One region of the Micromonospora sp. WMMD1128 genome, then DNA from elsewhere that is predicted to be linked to it. Evidence: predicted binding sites of a transcription regulator. Region 1 holds the regulator's gene; the other holds the start of a gene.
The links. Region 1 encodes HrcA, which represses chaperone genes, less so after heat shock. Its sites were predicted from a motif close to GGTTNGCACNCTCNNNNNGAGNGTGCNAACC; they were not measured.
Positions count from the first base shown of each region.

Region 2: groL (chaperonin GroEL) is a predicted target of HrcA. The motif match lies at 1,605-1,635, and genes of this name have one in related genera.

Region 1 is NZ_CP114902.1:1,127,303-1,130,710, forward strand. It holds gene hemW (radical SAM family heme chaperone HemW) at 1-589, shown strand, start outside; gene O7602_RS05475 (DUF4870 domain-containing protein) at 633-1,316, opposite strand; gene hrcA (heat-inducible transcriptional repressor HrcA) at 1,526-2,548, shown strand; gene dnaJ (molecular chaperone DnaJ) at 2,621-3,408, shown strand, end outside.
Region 2 is NZ_CP114902.1:235,816-239,223, forward strand. It holds gene O7602_RS01140 (hypothetical protein) at 76-1,557, shown strand; gene groL (chaperonin GroEL) at 1,832-3,408, shown strand, end outside.

The sequences.
Region 1 (3,408 bases):
GGTGGAGGCGGGGGTGGACCACGTCAGCGCGTACGCCCTGATCGTGGAGGACGGCACCCGGCTGGCCGCGCGGATGCGTCGCGGCGAGCTGCCGTACCCCTCCGACGACGTGGCGGCGGACCGTTACCTGGCGGCGGAGACGGCGCTGCGCGCGGCCGGCTTCTCCTGGTACGAGGTGTCCAACTGGGCCCGCTCGGCGGCCGGGGCGTGCCGGCACAACCTGCTCTACTGGACCGGCGCCGACTGGTGGGGCCTGGGCCCGGGGGCGCACAGCCACGTCGGCGGGGTGCGCTGGTGGAACGTCAAGCACCCGAGCGCGTACGCGGCGCGGCTGGCCGACGGCGTGTCGCCGGCGCTGGCCCGGGAGCGGCTCACCGCCGAGGAGCAGCACATGGAGGACGTGATGCTGCGGCTGCGGCTCGCCTCGGGGCTGCCGCTCGACGTGCTGGACGAGACCGGCCGGGCGGGCGCGGAGCGGGCCCGGGCCGGCGGGTTGCTCGACGCCGAGGCGTACGCCGGGGGCCGGGCCGTGCTCACCCTGCGGGGCCGGCTGCTCGCCGACGCGGTCGTCCGCGACCTGCTGCCCTGACCGGAGCCGGCCGGTCCCGCCGCGCGGGACCGGCCGGAGCGGGTCACTTGATCAGGCTGGCCGACATCGGATAGCGGTAGAGCTGGCCCTCGTTGGCCTTCACCCCGGCCAGGATGCCGAAGATGATGCCGACGATCATGGCGCCGAAGCCGATCACCAGGCCGATCAGGATGCAGGTGAGGATCCAGCCGACGAGCGCGATGACCGACCAGATGAGCTGGAAGTTGAGCGCGGCGACCGCGTGCGCCCGGACGGTCGGGGACTGGTTGCCCCGTGCCAGCAGGGCCACCAGCGGCGCGACCCAGCCCAGTACGCCGCCGCCGATCAGCATCCCGGCCGCGCCACCGAAGTGCGCCACCAGGGCCCAGGTCTTGTCGTCGTTGTTGGCGTAGCCGGCCGGCGGCCCGTACGCGCCGCCGCCGGGGTAACCGGCGCCGGGCGGGCCGTAACCGGGCGCGCCGCCACCCGGCGGGGGATAGCCACCCGGCGGCGGGTAACCCCCGGGCGGCGGATAGCCACCCGGCGGGGGATAGCCGCCGGCCGGAGGTTGGCCGCCCGGGGGCGGATAGTCACCGGGCGGGGGATAGCCGCCCCCGCCCGGTGCCCCGGACAGTGGTGCGGTGGGGGGCTCGTCGGCCGGCGACGAGCCGTAGGGCGCCGACGGCGGGGTCGGGTCGGGCTGGGGGCCGGGGTCCCCCGCTCCGGGCGGGCGAGGAGGTTCAGTCATGCACGTCACCGTAGGTCCCACGGGCAAGCGACACCAGTGCTGCCCGGACCCGTGGCGGCGGAATGTGCGGCAGGCCGCACCCGAGGTCCGTCGGGCGATCATCGCGTCGGTGGGACTGCCGACGTAGACTGGCACTCGCTACAGTCGAGTGCCAGCCGCCCGGCGGATGCCGCGCGTGGTCCGGCCGAGGTGCGTCAGGAGGTGGGGAGATGGGTCTCGACGACCGCAAGCTCGCCGTGCTGCGCGCCATCGTCGAGGACTACGTCCACACGCAGGAGCCGGTGGGCAGCAAGGCCCTGGTCGAACGGCACCAGCTCGGCGTCTCGCCGGCGACCGTGCGCAACGACATGGCGGTGCTCGAGGAGGAGGGCTACATCCGGCAGCCGCACACGAGTGCCGGCCGGGTGCCCACCGACCGCGGCTACCGACTCTTCGTCGACCGGCTCTCCCGGGTCAAGCCGCTCAGCCCGGCCGAGCGCCGGGCGATCGAGCGGTTCCTGGTCGGCGCGGTCGACCTCGACGACGTGGTGCACCGCACGGTCCGGCTGCTGGCCCAGCTCACCCGGCAGGTCGCCGTGGTGCAATATCCCAGCCTGGCCCGGTCCAAGGTGCGCCACCTGGAGCTGGTGCCGATCTCCACCACCCGGCTGATGGTCGTCATGATCGCCGACACCGGGCGGGTCGAGCAGCGGCTGGTCGAGTTGCCCGCCCCGATCCCCGCCGAGGACGTCACCGACCTGCGCCGGCTGGTCAACGAGAAGCTCGTCGGCAGCCAACTCGCCGAGACGCCGCCGCTGGTGCAGGCGCTCGTCGAGGAGTCCCCGCCGAAGCTGCGCCCGGCCATGACCACGCTCTCCACCGTGCTGCTGGAGACACTCGTCGAGCGGCACGAGGAGCGCATCGCGCTTGCCGGCACCGCCAACCTCACCCGGGGTGGCCTGCTCGACTTCCAGGGCTCGCTGCGCCCCATCCTGGAGGCGCTCGAGGAGGAGGTCGTGCTGCTCAAGCTGATCGGCGAGACCGAACCGAGCACCACCCGGGTGCTCATCGGCGACGAGAACGAGGTCGACAACCTGCGGGCCGCCTCCGTGGTCAGCACCGGCTACGGCCCGGGTGCGACCATCGTCGGTGGGCTCGGCGTGCTCGGGCCGACCCGGATGGACTACCCCGGCAATATCGCCATGGTGAGGGCCGTGGCACGCTACGTGGGCGAACTGCTGGCCCAGAACTGACCAGTCAGGGCCGACGGCCGGCTGCGGCCGACGACCGGCGAACGCGAGACGAACATGAGGACACCGAACGCAGTGGCCAGGGACTACTACGGCATTCTCGGCGTGAGCCGGGACGCCTCCGACGACGACATCAAGCGTGCCTACCGCAAGCTGGCGCGGCAGTACCACCCGGACGTCAATCCGGACCCGGAGGCACAGGAGAAGTTCAAGGACATCAACGCCGCGTACGAGGTCCTCTCGGACGACCGGAAGCGGCAGATCGTCGACCTGGGCGGCGACCCGCTCGCCCCGGGCGGCGGTGGCGCCGGCGGTCCGGGCGGTCCGGGCGGCGCCGGCCCGTTCGTCGGCTTCCAGGACATCATGGACGCGTTCTTCGGCGGCGCGGCGGGCGGCAGCCGGGGGCCCCGGCCGCGCACCCGGCCCGGCGCCGACGCGATCCTGCGGCTGGAACTCGACCTCAACGAGACCGCGTTCGGCGTCGAGGCGCCGATCACCGTCGACACCGCGGTGCTCTGCACCACCTGCTCCGGCGCCGGCACCGCCGCCGGCACCCACCTGGCCACCTGCGAGGCGTGCGGCGGTCGGGGCGAGGTGCAGTCCGTGCAGCGGACGTTCCTCGGTCAGGTGGTCTCCGCCCGGCCGTGCACCGTCTGCCAGGGCTACGGCACCACGATTCCGCACCCCTGCCCGACCTGCGCCGGTGACGGCCGGGTGCGGACCCGCCGTTCGCTGACCGTCAAGATCCCCGCCGGGGTCGAGGACGGCATGCGGATCCGGCTGGCCCAGCAGGGCGAGGTCGGCCCGGGCGGCGGCACCGCCGGCGACCTCTACGTCGAGATCCACGAGCGGACCCACGACGT
Region 2 (3,408 bases), 890 kb from region 1:
CGACCGGGGCTGCGGTGCGGCCCCGCACCGTGGAAGATCATGAGCCGTTCCAGCCGTCGCCGCTGAGGAGGGCCCATGTCCGAGCTGCCCCCGTCGGGTGCCGAACCGGTGCCCCCGGTCGACCCGACCCGGCCCCCGTCGCCGCCCGCCGACCCATGGGCCCCCGCCGACCCGTGGGCCGGCCCGGCCGCCGACCAGCCCGGCCCGGCCGCCGCCGACCCGTGGCCCGGCCCGGCCGCCGCCGACCAGCCCGGCTCGTACCCGGCCGTGCCACACCAGCCCGGCTCGTACCCGGCCGTGCCACACCAGCCCGGGTACGGCCTGCCCTCGGGCTCCGGGCCGCAGGGCACCCCGCCGGGCTGGCCTGCACCGCAGGGCACCCCGCCCTCGGGCTCCCCGCCGGACGGCGCTCCGCCGTCGGCCTTCGCGCCGGACGGCACTCCGCCTGGCTGGTCCGGGCCGCAGGGCACTCCGCCTGGCTGGTCCGGGCCGCAGGGCACTCCGCCTGGCTGGTCCGGGCCGCAGGGCACCCCGCCCGGGTGGTCCGCGCCGCAGGGCGCTCCGTCCGGCTGGTCCGCGCCGCAGGGCGCTCCGCCTGGGTGGCACTGGCCGGCGGCCGGGGCGCCCGGTTCGGCGTACCCCGGTCACCCGATGCCCGGGGCGGCGTACCCCGCGTGGCCGATGCCCGGCGGTCATCCCGGCTGGTATCCCGGTCTCGACCCGCAGGACCCGCTTGTCACCCCGCCGCACGCGGGGGTGGGGGGTTGGTTCGCGCGGTGTGCCGGCGCGGTCCGGCGGGGCTGGCGGCACCTGGTGCCGATCATGCTGCTCACCCAGGCCGTACCGGCTGCGGTGATCTCCGTCGTCTCGCTGTTCCTCGTCCCCACCGATCAGATGGCGGCCGGTCCGGACGGCGCGCCGGTGCTGCCGGACGGTTACCTGGAGCAGACGCTCGCGTTCTACGGCGTGGTGCTGCTGGCCACCCTGGTCTTCGGCCCGCTCCAGGCTGTCGGCTGGGCCGCCGGCACCTGGGTGGTCGCGCGGCAGGCGGCCGGTGCGCCGGTGGGTCTGGGCGGCGCGTTCCGGTACGGGGCGCGCCGCGCGCTCGGTCTCTGGGGCTGGACGATCGTCGCCTCGCTGCTGATCACGTTCGGTGCCTGCTTCTGTCTGCTGCCGGGCGTGTACGCCGGGTTCGCGGTCGCGTTGTTCGGGCCGGTCCACCTGTTCGAGCGGCAGGATCCGATCGGCCGGTCGTGGCGGTTGTTCCATCGGAGCTTCGGCATGGTGCTGGGCCGGGTGGCGCTCGTGGCGTGCGCGCTGCTCGCGGCGGCGGTGCTGGACGTCGTGGTGGGCGCGGTGAGCGGCGCGGTGTTCGGTGCCGATCCGACGACCGCGCCGGGCACCACGGTCGGGGCGGTGGCGCTGGCCGTGGTGGGTGCCGCGCTCGCCGCGCCGGCCTACCTGGCGCAGCTCGTCGGGCTGGTCGTCGCGTACGCCGAGCAGCGGGCGCAGGAAGGCCCGGTGAACGCGGCCCGGCTGGCGGCGGAACTCGGCTGACCGGCGCTGTCGTGCTTGCACTCGGCTAGGGAGAGTGCTAAACAAGTCATTGGCACTCGCGTACGGTGAGTGCCAATGGTCGGGGCGGTAGGGCCACGGCCGCACCGGTGTCCGAAGGGGCGCCGGAGTGGCACGGGGCCGGTCGTCGCGGGCTGTCCGGCCCGACCGAGGAGGACGTCGTCGTCGCCAGGTGGCGACGTCCCCAAGGTGCGTACACCAGACGGCCCACCCGGGCATCCGGGTGGCCCGTGAGTGTCCAGGAGGACAACGCCGTATGGCCAAGATGATCGCGTTCGACGAAGAGGCGCGCCGCGGCCTCGAGCGGGGCATGAACCAGCTCGCCGACGCCGTGAAGGTGACGCTCGGCCCGAGGGGCCGCAACGTCGTGCTCGAGAAGAAGTGGGGTGCCCCCACCATCACCAACGATGGTGTGAGCATCGCCAAGGAGATCGAGCTCGAGGACCCGTACGAGAAGATCGGCGCCGAGCTGGTCAAGGAGGTCGCGAAGAAGACCGACGACGTTGCCGGTGACGGCACGACGACGGCGACCGTCCTGGCCCAGGCTCTCGTCCGTGAGGGCCTGCGCAACGTGGCCGCCGGCGCCAACCCGATGGCCCTGAAGCGGGGCATCGAGGCCGCCGTCTCCAGCGTCTCGGAGGAGCTGCTCAAGCTCGCCAAGGACGTGGAGACCAAGGAGCAGATCGCCTCCACCGCCTCCATCTCCGCCGCTGACCCCAGCGTCGGTGAGATCATCGCCGAGGCGATGGACAAGGTGGGCAAGGAAGGCGTCATCACCGTCGAGGAGAGCAACACCTTCGGCCTGGAGCTTGAGCTCACCGAGGGCATGCGCTTCGACAAGGGCTACATCTCCGCCTACTTCATGACCGACCCGGAGCGTATGGAGGCCGTCTTCGACGACCCCTACATCCTGATCGTCAACAGCAAGATCTCGTCGGTGAAGGACCTGCTCCCGATCCTGGAGAAGGTCATGCAGTCGGGCAAGCCGCTGCTGATCATCGCCGAGGACCTGGAGGGCGAGGCCCTGGCCACCCTGGTGGTCAACAAGGTCCGGGGCACCTTCAAGTCGGTCGCCGTCAAGGCGCCGGGCTTCGGTGACCGCCGCAAGGCCATGCTGACCGACATCGCCATCCTCACCGGTGGCCAGGTCATCAGCGAGGAGGTCGGCCTCAAGCTGGACGCCGTCAACCTCGACATGCTGGGCCACGCCCGTAAGGTCGTGGTGACCAAGGACGAGACCACCATCGTCGACGGCGCCGGTGACGCCGACCAGATCCAGGGTCGGGTCAACCAGATCCGGGCCGAGATCGACAAGAGCGACTCCGACTACGACCGGGAGAAGCTGCAGGAGCGTCTGGCCAAGCTGGCCGGCGGTGTTGCGGTGATCAAGGTCGGCGCGGCCACCGAGGTCGAGCTGAAGGAGCGCAAGCACCGCATCGAGGACGCCGTCCGCAACGCGAAGGCCGCCGTCGAGGAGGGCATCGTCCCGGGTGGTGGCGTCGCGCTGGTGCAGGCCGGCAAGACCGCCTTCGACAAGCTGGACCTGGCCGGCGACGAGGCGACCGGCGCGCAGATCGTCAAGATCGCGCTGGACGCCCCGCTGCGGCAGATCGCCGTCAACGCCGGCCTCGAGGGTGGCGTCGTCGTCGAGCGGGTGCGCAACCTCGACCCGGGTCACGGCCTCAACGCCGCGTCCGGCGAGTACGTGGACCTGCTGGCCGCGGGCATCATCGACCCGGCCAAGGTGACTCGTTCCGCACTGCAGAACGCCGCCTCGATCGCCGCGCTGTTCCTCACCACCGAGGCCGTCGTGGCGGACAAGCCGGAGAAGAC